DNA from 2 places in the Ureibacillus thermosphaericus genome. Region 1 is predicted to be linked to the other one. Evidence: riboswitches for the same ligand, from Rfam matches in the RefSeq annotation. Region 1 holds a riboswitch; the other holds the start of a gene.
What was found. Region 1 has a riboswitch for FMN ahead of UtA1_RS09125 (ECF transporter S component). Riboswitches for the same ligand answer to the same signal wherever they lie in the genome.

Region 1 (8,328 bases):
ATAAAACAACATAGATTGTTTGAAGGTAAAATAAAATCAGTAACAATATCAAAAACACCTACAGGTAAATATTATGCTTCAATACTTGTAGAAACTGAAATAGAAAAATTACCTAACACAGATAAAAAAGTAGGAATAGATTTAGGATTAAAGGATTTTTTAGTATTATCAGATGGTACAAAGATAGAAAATCCTAAATGGTTAAGAAGAACTGAAAAGAGAATAAAGAAAGTCCAAAGGGATTTATCAAGAAAACAAAAACATGGTAAGAATTATGAAAAAACAAGGTTACACCTTGCGAAACTACATGAGAAAATAGCAAATCAAAGGAAAGATTTTTTACACAAGTTATCCTCTAAAATTATAAACGAAAACCAAGTTATAGTTTTGGAGGACTTAAAGGTAAAGAATATGCAACAAAATCACAGATTAGCAAAAGCAATAAGTGAAGTTTCATGGTCAGAATTTAGAAAGATGTTAGAATACAAAGCTAACTGGTATGGTAGAGAAATAATAATAGCACCACAAAACTATGCATCAAGTCAAATATGTAGTGAATGTGGATATAAAAATGTAGAAGTAAAGAATTTAGCATTAAGAGAATGGAAGTGCCCAAACTGTGGCACTATCCATGATAGAGATATAAATGCATCAAAGAACTTACTAAAATTAGCCATGTAGGTGGTAAAACAGGGGAAGGAACAGCCCTTTGAGCGTGGGTAATCTGGTAACAGAAGTTACCTTGACCACGAAGCCACCACCTCTATAGGTGGGGGGTAGTTCACTACTTCATATTAATTCCTTTACAAATACTCGGAATACTCCTATAATATTACTAAGTTAATAATAAAATAATGATTCATCTTCGGGGCAGGGTGAGATTCCCGACCGGCGGTATTAGAACGGTTGTTCTTAAGCCCGCGAGCTCTTTTTGAGCAGGATTTGGTGAGATTCCAAAGCCGACAGTATAGTCTGGATGGGAGAAGATGAAGGTACGGTCGTTTTTCGTTATGTAACGCAGACACGTGGCAATTATTGTGTTGGAAATTTTTGTATTAATCCAACGCACTATTTTCCTATTCTCTTTTTGTCATGTATAACTTTTCGTGTACCCGTTTTCTCCCTTATGCTAGTTTGGCATAAGGGATTTTAATTTTTAACGAAGTCGACTATGTGCCTTTCTTCTTGCGAGTTGAATCAGCAAAGAGGAGAGAGTGCTAATGAACAAAATGAAATTGCGTTCTTTTGTAACAATCGCAATGCTATCGAGTATTTCATTTATTTTAATGTTTTTAAATTTTCCATTACCGTATTTTCCGGTATTTTTAGAGATTGATTTTAGTGATGTTCCTGCATTGATTGCGGCAATTACGATGGGACCTGTTGCAGGAATTTTAGTTGAATTCATTAAAAATATCTTGAATTGGCTATTTATGGGTGCTCCTACTGGGGTGCCAGTGGGACATATGGCAAACTTTGCAACAGGGATCTTGTTTATCATGCCAGTTTACTATGTATATAAAAGAACTAATTCAGTAAAAGGGTTAATCTTTGGACTGATAGCTGGAACATTTACGATGTCAATTGGCATGAGCATATTAAACTATGTTGCTTTCCTGCCAATGTACACATATTTCTTAGGAATGGGTACATTTGATGTAAAAGAAACTATCGTTCTAGGAATTTTGCCATTTAATATTATCAAAGGTATTTTGTTGATGGTGTTAGTATTGATGTTATTTAGAACGATGAGAAATTGGATTGAAAATCAAAGAGCACAATATTTATTGCAAAAACAATAATAGAACATAGATTATTAGGGGTTTGCTGTTTTGTGCAAACCTCTTTTATTTTGAGTAAATTACGAATACCCTTTTGAAGGAATTGTATGATTACTTACATTATATTTCTGTTCGATCAATATTATAGAAAGTTTATATTGTTTCACTAGCATTGCACTAATTAAATCTGATGATTCAAAATACTAAGAATGTTCAATTTTTTATTGATTTCGAAACAAAAAAATCCTTTACAATGGAAGTACAGGTGGTTCCTGTCCAAATCCAATCGTAAAGGATAAACGTTATGGACAAGAATACACTAATTTCATCATTTGGTAAATGGGTTTCACCCATAAATATTCAAAAACTTAGCGAACAAGTCAAAGAATTGAAACAGGACTATTACACAAAAAAGCTGACAACAGAAGCCTATATTAAACTTTTATTGGTAGCCCAGCTGCTCGAATTTAAGAGCTTAGAGGAAATGAGTGATGCACTTGTAGACGAAGATCTTCAAAAAGCACTCGGATTTGAATCGATAAGTGCCTCTCAGCTATCCCGAAAAAACAATCAGATCAACCCACTAATTCTTGCAAATTTGTTCTTGGATCTTGTTTGGAAAATTCAACGGTACCATTATAAAACCGGAAAGAATATGCCACTGAAAATCATTGATTCAAGTACACTCCCGTTGAATTTGACCAATTATAAATGGGCAAAATTTCGTAAAACAAAAGCTGGTGTAAAGCTACACTTACGGCTCGTTTTCATGGATAAAGACACCGTCTATCCTGAAAAAGCAGTGATTACGACAGCAAAAGAACATGACCGAAATCAACTCGAAGTCCTAGTGGATGATAAAGAAGCCATGTATGTGTTTGACCGCGGTTATGTGGACTATGAACGTTTTGATCGGATGACAGATGATGGCTATTTCTTCGTTTCAAGACTGAAGAAAAACGCAGTCATTCGTGAAGTCTATACATTTTCACTTCCTGATGATTGTCACGTTCTATCCGATAAAATGGTCTACATTGGTACCACACAAAATCGTACTGAAAATGTCTTTCGTCTACTAGAAGTTATGGACACAAAAGGGAACTTACTTCGTTTCATCACCAACCGATTTGATTTAAAACCAGAAGAGATAAGTGATATTTACCGATCTCGCTGGGCTATTGAACTCTTTTTCAAATGGCTCAAGCAACACGTAGAAATTAAGCACTTTTATGGAATGAGTGAAACAGCTATTCAAAATCAAATTTTCTTAGCCCTTATCACGTATTGCTTACATGTTCTCATTCAATTGGAGATGAAAAGTAAGAAATCTCTACTTCGAATTACTCGTTGGTTAAAGAGAGCTCTGTGGAAACCAGCTTATGTTTGGTTGCGAAAATTTGATGGGCGAGCCAGTCCATAATCTCCCTTTTGTCGTTGTCGCTCTGGTTTAACTGTATATATTTACCAAATGGGCAGTGCCACCTTTCTTTAGGTTTTGTCTTTTTGGCACAAATTCACAAAAATTAATTAACAGAAAATTCTAACTATATTTATGCAATGCTAATGATATTGTTTTAAAAAATTGATATGATGTAATCATCATGTTTATTAGTTTAAAGTCATAAAGGAAGGAATTTTACAATGGATCAAAATAAAGGGCAATGGACGAGTAAAATTGGATTTATATTAGCTTCGGCAGGGGCAGCCATTGGACTCGGCGCTATTTGGAAAATGCCTTATGTGACAGGTCAAAGCGGAGGGGGAGCTTTTTTCTTAATCGTTGTTATTTTCACCCTTCTCATAGGATTGCCAATGCTATTATCGGAATATATTATTGGTCGTAGCACTCAAAAAGAAGCAGTAACAGCATATAAATTATTAGCCCCCCATAATCTTCGCTGGTCTTGGATTGGGAAGTTAGGAGTTATCGGTTGCTTTATTATGCTATCCTTTTACAGCGTTGTAGGTGGATGGATATTTATATACAGTGGCGTTTCATTGGTTGGAGGAGTCATTGAGCCGAATACCAATCCAGGAGATTTTTTTAATTATGTTATAGGGACACCATGGATTACGTTGTTAGGTCTTGCACTATTTACTTTAGCAAATGTATTAGTCATTGCATTAGGAGTGCAAAACGGAATTGAAAAAGCCAATAAAGTTATGATGCCGTTATTATTCATTCTATTTATTATTTTAGTAGTACGCGGCTTAACTTTAGATGGAGCAGTGGAAGGGGTAAAATTTTTCCTATGGCCTGATTTTTCAAATATTACTGGGGAATCGTTATTGTTTGCTCTTGGACAGTCCTTTTTTGCACTGGCGGTAGGATTTTCGTGCCTTGTAACTTATAGCTCCTATTTAAAAAAGGAAGTTAGCATACCTCAATCGGCAACATGGGTTGTTGTGTTAACCATTTTGGTTTCATTTCTTGCTGGACTAGCAATTTTCCCAGTTGTCTTTACATTTGGAATGGAGCCAACTGAAGGACCGGGATTATTGTTTATGGTTTTACCTGCTGCTTTTAGTCAAATGGCTTTCGGTGAAGTATTTTTGGCGATGTTTTTGATATTATTTTTATTTGCAACGCTCACTTCATCTTTTAGCATGTATGAGATTATCGTTGCTGCGTTAATTGAGAAATTACATATTCGCCGCACGAAATTAACTGTCATTTTAGGAATCATCGTTTTTATTGTTTCGATTCCATCTGCATTATCTTTCAACTTATTAAGTAATGTGTCAATTTTTAATAAAAGTATTTTTGATGCCACGGATTATCTTGTTTCCAACGTGCTCTTACCTTTAGGAAATATATTAATTGCAATATTTATTGTATATGTGATGGATAAACAATTAGCAAAAAAGGAATTATTGCAAGGAAGCCAAATGGGGGAAGGTTATTATCACGTTTATAGAGCATTGATGACGTATGTTGTTCCGGTTGTGATTATAATTGTGTGCCTTGCAAGACTGTTTGGATTTTGAAACAGCAGCATACATATAGTAAAAATGACAACCGTTATAAGGAAGGTGTTATGGAAAAATCGAAAGTATCCATTTTCTTTCTCTTGCTTATTCTCTGTGCATTCACTTGGACGATTTATTCGAAATTTATAAAGAATGAAAAAGGTCTAGAGGAGTCTTTTACAGAAGACGAGTTTATCGATTTTCTTTATCAAAATTTAGGTTTAGAGGATCCACACGATGTTGACATTCATGAATTTGAATATGACATGATTGAAACTACTTATCAAGTGGTGGATGTTGAGGCAAGCGATTTTCAACTAAAAACAATGCAAAATGAAACAATTAAATTGTCTGATTTGAAAGGGAAAAAAGTTTTCATCAACTTTTGGACAAGTTGGTGCCCCCCTTGCAAAGAAGAAATGCCTCATTTAAATGAGTTCTATGAACAATTTGCAAAAAAGAACAATATCGAAATATTGGCCATCAACATTACCGATCAAGAATTATCAATGGATGACGTGAAAAAATTTGCTGACAAATATCAAATAAAGTTTCCTATATTATTTGATGATACCGGTGCGGTTTCGACGGAATATAAAATCATTACGATTCCTACAAGCTTCATTATAGATGAAGAAGGTAAAATAACCGAAAAAATTGTCGGCCCTGTCACAAAAGACATATTATTAGAAAAATTTCAGATAAATACATGAATACTTACTAAAAAACATAAACAAGACTAGACAGTATTAATACAAAAAAGACGTAAGTGATGAATATCCAGTTGAAATCAGGGGAGTCCATACTGAGTCATTTTGCTGATGGCAATGTGTTGATTATTGTTCGGAACGGGGTTGGTTCATTTAATTGAACAGGGAATAGCTGAATTAACGAGGAAATCGATATTGCAAATGGATTCGAAAGAGAAGCATAGTTTAAAAGAATATTATGGTTATGTAAATAAAAGAGTGGATTACGATTTTAAGCCTCCTTTCTGGGGAAAATTTTTAAATAGTTGTAAGTAGGTCATTCGTTTAGAGAATGGCCTTTTATTGTGAGAAAAAAAGTAGCACAAACCAACAATTGATTTGTACTACAGCTAGTGAAAGATTATCCCATAATATGATAACCTGAGTCAACGTAAATCGTTTCTCCTGTAACGCCGCGGGATAATTCGCTAAGCATTACGACTGTCATATCTCCAACTTCTTCTTTATTTGTATTGCGTTTCAATGGAGATACTTCTTCATATCGGTGAAGGGCTTCGTTAAAGCTTGGAACACCTTTAGCAGCCAATGTACGAATTGCACCAGCGGAAATGGCATTAACGCGAATACCTTCTTTGCCAAGATCCGCAGCTAAATAACGAACGCTTGCTTCAAGCGCAGCTTTCGCAACACCCATGACATTATATCCTTCAAGAACTCGTTCTGCACCCAAGTATGACATTGTAACGATAGAGCCACCTTCTGTCATATAAGGACGCGCTGCATTAGCAACAGCAATTAATGAATATGCGCTTGTATCTTGGGCAAAGGCATAGCCCTCTCGAGAAGTTTCAACAAAGCGATTTTTTAAATCTTCTGCATGAGCAAAGGCTACAGAATGTACGATACCGTGGATGACACCGAATTGTTCACCAATTTGTTTGAATGCATTTTGAATCGATTCGTCGCTGTTCACGTCACATTGAATAATTGCTGTTTTGTGGTCTTGATAGTCTTCTAAAATTTTTTCTAGTTTTGCTTTTGAACGATCTTTTCGATACGTGAAAATCACGTTTGCTCCAACTTCTAATAGTTTCTTTGCTGCTCCCCAAGCGATGCTTCTTTCATTGGCAACGCCCATCACAACGATATTTTTATCTTTTAATTTTAATACATCCATGTACTTGACCCCTTTAACATCAGTTATTAGTACCAACTACTAGAAGTGTAACAGCATTTCTAATAAAAATCAATATAAACTATTGACTGCTATTTTGTAATACAATATAGTTATGGATAGCTACTTTGTTTTACAAGATAGGTGCTTATCATTCCAACAATTGAGGTGGTGAAGTCTTTGTCTATTCGGAGTCAATTGTTAAAGGGAGTGCTCGATGGATGTATATTAGCAATTATTGAAAAAGATGAGGTCTATGGATACGAATTATCAAAAAAGCTAGAACAAGTAGGCTTAGATATTAGTGAAGGCACAATTTATCCAGTGCTATTACGGCTTCAAAAAAATGGATATATTGTGGGGGAAATGAGGGCGTCTGTTTCAGGCCCAAATCGAAAATATTATTCTATTACGGTGAAAGGAAAAGAAGTACTTGATAATATTCGGGAAGAATGGAAAATCCTATCTTCCTCCATCGAAAAATTGTTGGGGAGTGATAATAAATGAAAGTTTCAGTGAAAGAGTTAATACGACAAAATAACGAAAAAAGAAAACAGCTTACACGAGAAAATCAGCAATATTATGAAAATCTCCTTGTTTACATTCGCGCCAATTTATCGAGAAATGAGCGAGCTACAGAGGAAGTTTTACTTGAAATGCTAGAACATCTATTAGAAGCACAGAAGGAAGGAAAAACAGCATCTGAAGTTTTCGGGAAAAACCCAAAAGATTTAGCGGATGAAATAATTGCCTCTTTACCAAAAGAATCTTGGAAGCGCCAATTAGAATTCGCTTTTGAAATCCTTTTTACGTTATTCGGGTGGTATTTGATTGTTCGTGGAATATTGCCTTTACTAAATAAAGAGAATCAAATAATTTATTCTGGAAATCTTGTTATCTCAACTCTTCTGCTAGTCGGTAGTTTATTGATGTTGATTTATTTAATAGTGAATCTATTGAAAAAAGAAGCTTTTCAAGAACCAAAAACAAAACAAAAAATGACAATTTTATTTGGATTCATCACGATTGTTTTATTTGCGATGAGCTTTTATGTAAGATTTGCGATGCAACCATTTGGACCTTCATTTGAGGTTTCATATTATACCATTTTTGGCCTAGGGTGCTTCATGTTGTTAGCTTCTTATTTATTTAAGAAGATGCGGGAGCAAAAGGCGTAGTAGGGGAAAAAATTATTGTAAAATTCTAAGGGAAATAAAAATCAGGTGCATCCATTATCGGTGCACCTACTCTTATATTCTATTCAAATTTCAATGGGTCGCCATCGAAAGGTTCATCTGCCACTTTAATAGAATCTGTAGGGCAACCTTCAAAGGCATCTTGCATATCTTCCAGTAAATCTTCTGGTACTTCAGCGGTACCCGTGTTATCATCTAAAATAACGAAGGCAATTCCTTCATCATCGTAATCATAAATGTCAGGGGCAGCTGCGCCACAAGCACCACAAGCGATACATGTATCTTTATCTACAATTGTGTATTTTGCCATTTAGTAATCTCTCCTTTTTTCTATTGCGCTTCCAAGTTAAAGCTTCTTTATTATTCTAAAACTGTTTATTACACTTTTCAACATTAAGACTGTAAAATTGGAGGTTCTGATTTGCTATTTCAGTATTTAGTCTTAGATATATTAAAAACCGTAGAAAATGAGCGCACAATTTCTTCTCCTTATCATT
Region 2 (8,328 bases), 1.5 Mb from region 1:
TTTTTGAAGGGTTGATATTTTGAGTGATGGAAACAATGCTTGAATCCAAATTTTTTATGCCTTGTATTAATTCCGCTTTTTTAGGAATTTCTTTTTTCGTCGTAACAAGGCATACTTGTGTTTCTCCTGTTTGAATACCTGTACGAACGACAATGGTGCGAACAATTCCTTTTGATTTTCCATCATAGATTGGAATGTTCAGTTTTTGTAAAAGCTTTCGAATGCCGACAGTAATTTTTGTTGTTATAGGATGTTGTACGATGCAATCATTGATATTTAAGAGTTTATTCGTGCCTTCGACGAACAATCCGGCAGAAACATAGCTACCATTTTTTCGTACCTGGAAAGAGCTTTTATTTCGATAATGCCATGGATTGTCCATTCCAATAGTAATACGTATTTCTGCATTTTCAGCAATCTGTGGTACATATTTTTCTAAAGCTTGAATAACGATATCACGCTTTTCTTTTAATTGTCCTTCGTATGATAAGTGTTGTAATTGGCATCCCCCACATTGCTCATAAATTTTGCATGGAGGGGTTATGCGATTTTTTGAAGTTTCTCTAATTCGCACAATTTCCGCCTCCGCAAAATTTTTATGGATTTTTGAAACTTTTGCTGTGACGACTTCACCAGGAAGTGCTCCTTTTACGAATACAACATTCCGCTTGAAAAAGCCGACACCTTCACCATTGATTCCAAGTCGTTTAATTGTTAATGGAAATTTTTGACCGATTTCGATTTGCACTTTTTCAGACATCATTTCACGTCCTTTATTCAATCTTCAAATATTATAGCAATCGAATAAGGATAGGTAAAATTGCATATGTATGATTAGTGCAAGATAATAAATCAAGTTGATTATGTGGATTTTCTCCGAAATAAGTGTTATTGTTATAGATAATTAAATATTTTTATATCCTTCGGGGTCGGGTGAAATTCCCAATCGGCGGTGATGAAGCAATGCTTCTAAGCCCGCGAGCTCTTTTGGAGCAGGATTTGGTGAGAATCCAAAGCCGACAGTGAAAGTCTGGATGGGAGAAGGATGGTTTGTAAAAAATACCCATTAATCGTTAGTTAATGGGCTAGTTTAGTATACCCTTTTTTACATTCTATCTCCCGCATATAAGCGGGAGTTTTTATTTAGGTATACGTGAAAAATTTGCCTGTACACAGGCTTTTTTGTCATGCCTAAAAATTCATCATTCTCCCAACCCCGTTAAGTTTTCGCTTAATGGGGTTTTTGCTTTTATTAAAAGAATGAGGGGGATTTACATGTTTACTGGCTTAATTGAAGACAAAGGAATTGTCACTGCTATTCAAAAAGACGAAAAAAGTATGAAAATCGTTATTCATTCTCCAAAAATTGTGTCAGATGCGTCTTTAGGAGACAGTATTGCTGTCAATGGCGTTTGTCTAACAGTTACTCATTTAACAAAAGATGAAATGACGGTAGATGTCATGCCGGAAACTGTAAAAGCCACAACGATTCATCAGTTAAAAAAAGGAGACTATGTCAATTTAGAAAGGGCAATGGCAGCTGGTGGACGTTTTGGTGGCCATATGGTGTCGGGTCATGTGGATGGAGTAGGAACGATTCGCAGCAAAAAGCCGGTATCCAATGCAGTGTATTACGAAATTGAGATGCCGAAAGAACTGTTAGAACAATGTATTCCTAAAGGATCCATTACGATTGACGGGACAAGTTTGACGATTTTTGGAGTTAGTGATACAAGCGTCACAATTTCTCTCATTCCTCATACGTATTCAGAAACGATTTTAGGAATGAAAGGGATTGGCGATCAAGTGAATATTGAGACGGATATGTTGGGAAAATACGTGTTACATCATTTAAAGAAAATCAATCAAAAAGAAGAATCAAAAATTACGTTAGAATTTTTAACTCAAAATGGATTTTAAGGATGGTGGTTTTAATGTTGAACACAATCGAGGAAGCAATTGAAGATTTGAAAAAGGGGAAAACCATCATCGTTGTGGATGATGAAAATCGGGAAAACGAAGGGGATTTAGTGGCTTTAGCAGAGCATGCAACACCAGAGACCATCAATTTTATGGCGACATACGGCCGAGGTTTAATTTGTACGCCCATCACAGAAGAATTGGCAAAAAAATTGGATTTACATACAATGGTTGCAAATAATACAGACAATCATCAAACAGCATTTACCGTTAGTATCGACCATATTAGCACGACAACAGGCATTAGTGCATATGAGCGTTCAACAACGATTTTAAAAATGATAGATGATGATGCGAAAAAAGAAGATTTTCGCAGACCAGGACATGTTTTTCCGCTTATCGCCAAGAAAAATGGAGTATTGGAAAGACAAGGGCATACAGAGGCTGCAGTTGATCTAGCTAGGATTGCAGGATCATTTCCTGCGGGTGTGATTTGCGAAATTATGGGGGATGACGGAAAAATGTCTCGCCTCGATGATTTATTGAAATTCGCAAAAGTACATGATTTAAAAATTATTTCAATTGAGGAATTAGTTCGTTATCGTTTCCGAAATGAAGTGGTTGTAAGTCGGGCAGCATCAGTAAATATGCCGACAACATTCGGAAATTTTCGAATGATTGGTTATGAAAATGATGTTGATGGATTGGAACATGTGGCTTTAGTAAAAGGGGATATCCATGAAGGAGAAACACCGCTTGTACGAATTCATTCAGCTTGTTTAACGGGAGATGTTTTTCATTCAAAACGTTGCGATTGTGGTCCACAGTTAGAAAAGTCATTAGAGATGATAGAGAAGGAAGGAAAAGGCGTTCTATTATATATGCAACAAGAAGGACGCGGCATCGGATTAATTAATAAGCTCAAAGCATATGCATTACAGGAACAAGGTTTTGATACGGTTGAAGCCAATCTGAAACTTGGGTTTCCTGCAGAGTTGAGAGATTATGCATTAAGTGCACAAATGTTAAAAGACTTAGGCATTACAAAAATTCGATTAATGACGAACAATCCAGAAAAAATTGAAGGTATCGAGAAATATGGCATCCAAGTTGTGGAACGTGTGCCAATTAAAATCGAACCGAATAATGCTAATGCTTTTTATTTAAAAACAAAAAGAGAAAAAATGCATCATTTTATTTAAACAAAGATATTGTATTTACATTTTAGAAGAGGGAGTAGTTGGAAATGGGAAAAATATTTGAAGCAAATTTAGTTGGAACAGGGCTGAAAATTGGCATTGTAGTAGGAAGATTTAACGAATTTATTACAAGTAAATTGCTAGATAGCGCAATGGATGGATTGAAGCGCCATGGAGTGGATGAAGAAAATATTGATGTGGCATGGGTACCGGGTGCTTTTGAAATACCGTTTATTGCAAAACAAATGGCTGAAACTGGCGAGTATGATGCGGTAATCGGTTTAGGAACGGTTATTCGTGGTTCTACAACTCATTACGATTATGTATGTAATGAAGCAGCAAAAGGCATTGCACAAGTTTCTCTGCAAACAAATGTGCCAGTCATTTTCGGAATTGTTACAACGGAAAATCTTGAACAAGCGATTGAACGCGCTGGAACAAAAGCTGGAAATAAAGGTTATGATGCAGCTGTTTCTGCGATTGAAATGGCGAATTTGAAAAAGATGTTTAAATAATAGATGAAAAGCTGTTTGGAGAGGAAAACTTTCTAGGCAGCTTTTTTAAATAGGTATAAGTTGAAGGATTTTATTGCTAAAGTTGAGGGTATTTGCACGAGCAGAAGTTGCATTTGCACAAGTGGAAGAGTTATCTGCAAGAGAAGGGGTTGTATACGCATTAGCGGTGGAGGTAACTGCACAAGCAAGGTTTATTTACACAAGCAGGAGTTGTATCCTCACAAGAAAGGAATTTAAGTGCACGAGTACTATGTTTATCCGCACAAGTAGAAGAGTTATCCACACAAACAGGGGAGCTTAGTGCACAAGTGTGATGTTTATCTGCTCATGCAGAAGTTGTATCCGCACAAGTAAAGAAATTATCTGCACAAGCAAGCATTGTAAAAGGAACCCATTTTAAAATGGGTTCCACAAATTATATTAAGAAGCTTTCCCCCATAAATAATCATCAACTAAATGATCAAATACAAGATCGTCCAAAGTTCCAAAAGTATAACCCTGTTTTTTCGCTTCTTTTATAAAATCCGGCAATGCATCAGCATTATGTTCAGCAACCGTATGCATTAATATAATAGCTCCGGGATGCAGCTGACTGATTAACTCGTTGTATGCGTAATCTGCACCTTTCTTTTGATCGGTATCCCAATCTCTGAAAGCAATGGACCAAAAGATGTGGGTATAGCCATTTTCATTGCCTATTTCTAACAATTCAGTACTAAAAATTCCTTCAGGTGGTCGAACATAATAAGTACGATTAATACCCGTAATCTCTTTTAATTTCTTATCAAAATTTTGCCATTCTCTTAGCATTCCTTCGCGAGATAATCTAGCCATGTTCGGATGCTTATCTGAATGGTTCCCGATAGTATGCCCATCTTTAACCATTCTCTTCACTAATTCCGATGCACTTGTTAAATAATGTCCCGTTAAGAAAAAGGTTGCTTTCACATTTTCTTTCTTTAATGTATCGAGTATTTTTTCCGTATAACCTGCTTCAAATCCGTTATCGAAAGTTAAATAAATTACTTTTTTCTCTGGATTTCCTCTATATAACGCACCGTAGTTTTTTAATAAACCTTCAAACTCTGCACCAACATCTGGGGGATTTCCATTTTTCGATTTTGTAAAACCCCAATGGTATTCTTTTGCGAATGCTTGAGGTGCTGGGATACTAAATAACAAAACAATGGCCAGGGCAATATTGATCCATTTCAACTTGCTACCTCATCTCCTTTTTGCCTTAGATTGTGCAAAAAGAAAGTGTTTATGCGACTTATATCGAATGGCAAATATCCCAAATCATATGAACGTTTCGGGATTTTGTGTATACTAAAAACGAGGAGTGTTTCAATGCAAGTAATTACAAAAATCACCCGTCAAAAAAATAATAAAGAGCGATACAATATATATTTAAATGAAGAATTTGCCTTTTCAGTAGATGAATCCACTTTAATTAAGTTTGGCTTAACAAAAGGGAAATTACTCGATTCATTTGAAATTGATGAAATTGCATATGAGGATGAAATTGCGAAAGCCTTTAATCGAGCAGTATCATATTTAAGCTATCAAATGCGAAGTGAATATGAGGTGAAAAAAAAGTTGCTTAATGCGGGCTTTGGCGAATCAGTTGTACTCGAAGCAATTCGGAAACTTGAAAAATTAGGTTTCCTCAATGATGAAACGTATTCAAAAGCATTGCTTGAAACAAGGAAAAAAACTGCAAAAAAAGGTCCAATGGCTATAAAGCAAGACTTAATAAAAAAAGGAATTGATAAAAAAACGCTCGAAAAAACATTAAAATCATTTACATATGAAGAACAAATGCAATTAGCGATGCAGTTAGCTGAAAAAACAGTGAAGATGAATAGCAATAAAACACCTACCCAAATAAAGCAAAAAATACAGGACGTATTAATTCGAAAAGGATATTCTTTTGAAATTGTGAATGAAATACTTGACCAAATTCAATTAGAGCGAGAAGATGATGAATGGTACGAATTAATTACCATACAAGGTGAGAAAATTTGGAATAAATATGTTCGGAAATATGAAGACAAGCAACTTGAATTAAAAGTAAAACAAGCCCTGTATCAAAAAGGATTTCCATTAGAGATAATCGATCGATTTATCGATGAAAAGAGGGAGAAGGAATGAAAAAAACTTATGCTCAAATGACTCCAGAAGAATTGAGACAGGAAATAGCAAACTTTAAGGAAAAAGCAAGAAAAGCAGAACAATTAGGAATCGTCAATGAGTTTGCGGTTTACGAAAGAAAAACGCTTATGGCTCAAGCCTATTTAATGGATCCGTCACTTATTAAGCCTGGTGAGATTTACAGAATTGATGGTGCTCCTGGGGAATATTTCAAAGTAGAATATTTAAAAGGACGCTTTGCATGGGGTTTCCGATTAAACGGTGAAAATTTTGAAGAAGCGTTACCTATTTCCATGCTCTCACCATTGAAAGCGGGGGAATAATATGGACGCATACACACTTATGGATAAATTGACGAAAGAATTATTAGAAAAAAATCCGTTTTTATCTGAAAACAAAGCTCGTACTTGGATTGAATTATTATGGTCTGATTTTGAAGCAACATATGCAAAAGCTGGTTATGTCTATCGTGGGGCAGAATATACAGAAAGAATTATTCGCCAATGGATTGAAAGTTATGGCGATAAAATCCATGAATTTGCAGGACGTAACCCGAAATATGCACATTTATTGGAAGAACAGTAATGAAAAGGGGTGTCTTGAAAGTCGAAAGCTTTCTAGACACCCTCAAATCATGATTTTTATAAATATTAGTCGAAGCAAGTTTCTTTGTCGCAGGTGAGCCGTCTCATAATGATTTTTCAAAAGACCACTTCAATTTCAATCACTTGCACCAATCTGCAATTTTCGTTGTAGTTTGTCTTCACTGTAAATCCAACCGGTATAAGAAGTAATAATGTTTAAATCTTCATCCAAATGAGCTACCGCAACAAAAGGGTAATGTTCATTACTTCGATATCTTAAATCGACTAATCGAACTTCTGTAAGACCATTTTCTAGTTCAGAAATGTCCCAATGATAAATTGGCGAGAACGATAAAAAAGCAGATAAATTTGGATCATTCAATGCTTTTTCCACCAATGGCGTTTGTGGTAGAGGACGAATTTTAAATTTATCGTATATATTAATCGTTCTTCCAAATGCTCGTCCTACATAGTAATGCGTTTCAGATTTTGCAGCAACCCGCCAAGTGAAAAAACGCATCGTTGGGGCAACAATGATGATTTTTGCATCTGGAATCGTTTTACGAACGGCATTTTTTACCGATTGTTGAAGTAAAAATCTTAAAATATAATAACCGATGATGATGAAATACATAATGGAGAAGATTATTATCGGGTTTGAACCTAAAGCCCATAAAATTATTCCAATACAGTGGATACCAAAAATATATGGATCAAAGGTATTGATGACACCTAGGGCGACCCACTTTCTTGAAAAGGGGCGTAAAGCTTGAGTTCCGTAAGCATTAAATATATCGACAAATACATGCAAAAAGACGGCAAGAAATGTCCATAGCCAAAGATGTAGTACATTGGCGTCTTGGAAAATGAGTGATACAATTGCGGTAATTCCAATAGGCCAAAGAATGACTGCAGGAGTGGAGTGGGTAATGCCACGATGATGTCTTATATAAACCGCATTATTGCGAAGTTTCAACACAGTATCTACATCGGGTGCTTGGGAACCAACAATCGTCCCAGTTAAAACGGCTGCAAATGTAACGCTATGATTTGCAACAACTGGATCCATTAAAGATAAGCCTCCGAGCGCAATGCCCATGACAAGATGTGTACCTGTATCCATCCAAATCAACTCCTTATAATCGGAGGACTACGCTTTTTAAAAATAAATGCAAAATTTATATAACTATATTATACCCTTTTAAATAAAATTAAAATCGAAAACTGGTAGGAGGTACTAGTGAAATATCCATATTCGCAACAATTTCGACAAAGTCTTGTCGAATGGTTTCACCGTGAAAAAAGAGACTTACCTTGGAGACGTACGAAAGATCCATATAAAATTTGGGTATCAGAAGTGATGCTTCAACAAACAAGAGTTGATACGGTTATTCCTTATTATCATCGTTTTATAGAGAAATATCCTTCGATTGAAGCTTTAGCATATGCCGATGAAGAAGAATTATTAAAAATGTGGGAAGGCTTAGGATATTATTCAAGAGCACGTAATTTACAAAGCGGCGTTAAAGAAGTTGTAGAAAAATACGGGGGTATTGTTCCGAACAATCGCCATGATTTACAACAATTAAAAGGTATAGGTTCCTATACTGCTGGAGCGATATTAAGCATTGCGTATAATCTTCCAGAACACGCAGTCGACGGAAATGTCATGCGTGTGTTGAGCCGAGTTTTACATATAACAGAAGATATTGCCCTTCCAAAAACTCGCAAAACATTTGAAAAAGCTGTCGAACAACTTATTCATCCTGAATACCCAGGCGATTTTAATCAAGCATTAATGGATTTGGGAGCGATGATTTGTACTCCGACTTCTCCAAAATGTTTACTTTGTCCTGTTAGAGAATATTGTGTCAGTTTTATGGAAGGTGACGCAGACCAGTTGCCAATAAAGTCGAAGAAAACAAAAGTAAAAAACGAATATTACGATGTTTACAT

Region 2: another riboswitch for FMN. It lies ahead of ribE (riboflavin synthase); the one in region 1 lies ahead of UtA1_RS09125 (ECF transporter S component).

What each region holds. Positions count from the first base shown of each region.
Region 1 covers NZ_AP018335.1:1,893,718-1,902,045, forward strand. The annotation lists gene tnpB (IS200/IS605 family element RNA-guided endonuclease TnpB) at 1-681, shown strand, start outside; FMN riboswitch at 858-992, shown strand; gene UtA1_RS09125 (ECF transporter S component) at 1,221-1,802, shown strand; gene UtA1_RS09130 (IS4 family transposase) at 2,086-3,201, shown strand; gene UtA1_RS09135 (sodium-dependent transporter) at 3,423-4,769, shown strand; gene UtA1_RS09140 (TlpA disulfide reductase family protein) at 4,820-5,464, shown strand; gene fabI (enoyl-ACP reductase FabI) at 5,862-6,638, opposite strand; gene UtA1_RS09150 (PadR family transcriptional regulator) at 6,816-7,142, shown strand; gene UtA1_RS09155 (DUF1129 family protein) at 7,139-7,813, shown strand; gene UtA1_RS09160 (ferredoxin) at 7,893-8,141, opposite strand; gene UtA1_RS09165 (helix-turn-helix domain-containing protein) at 8,253-8,328, shown strand, end outside.
Region 2 covers NZ_AP018335.1:3,369,276-3,377,603, reverse strand. The annotation lists gene rlmD (23S rRNA (uracil(1939)-C(5))-methyltransferase RlmD) at 1-760, opposite strand, end outside; FMN riboswitch at 916-1,050, shown strand; gene ribE (riboflavin synthase) at 1,276-1,920, shown strand; gene UtA1_RS16350 (bifunctional 3,4-dihydroxy-2-butanone-4-phosphate synthase/GTP cyclohydrolase II) at 1,935-3,122, shown strand; gene ribH (6,7-dimethyl-8-ribityllumazine synthase) at 3,167-3,634, shown strand; gene UtA1_RS18100 (MbeD/MobD family mobilization/exclusion protein) at 3,811-3,948, shown strand; gene UtA1_RS16335 (polysaccharide deacetylase family protein) at 4,055-4,849, opposite strand; gene recX (recombination regulator RecX) at 4,985-5,788, shown strand; gene UtA1_RS16325 (YfhH family protein) at 5,785-6,111, shown strand; gene UtA1_RS16320 (YfhJ family protein) at 6,113-6,373, shown strand; gene UtA1_RS16315 (metal-dependent hydrolase) at 6,509-7,495, opposite strand; gene mutY (A/G-specific adenine glycosylase) at 7,613-8,328, shown strand, end outside.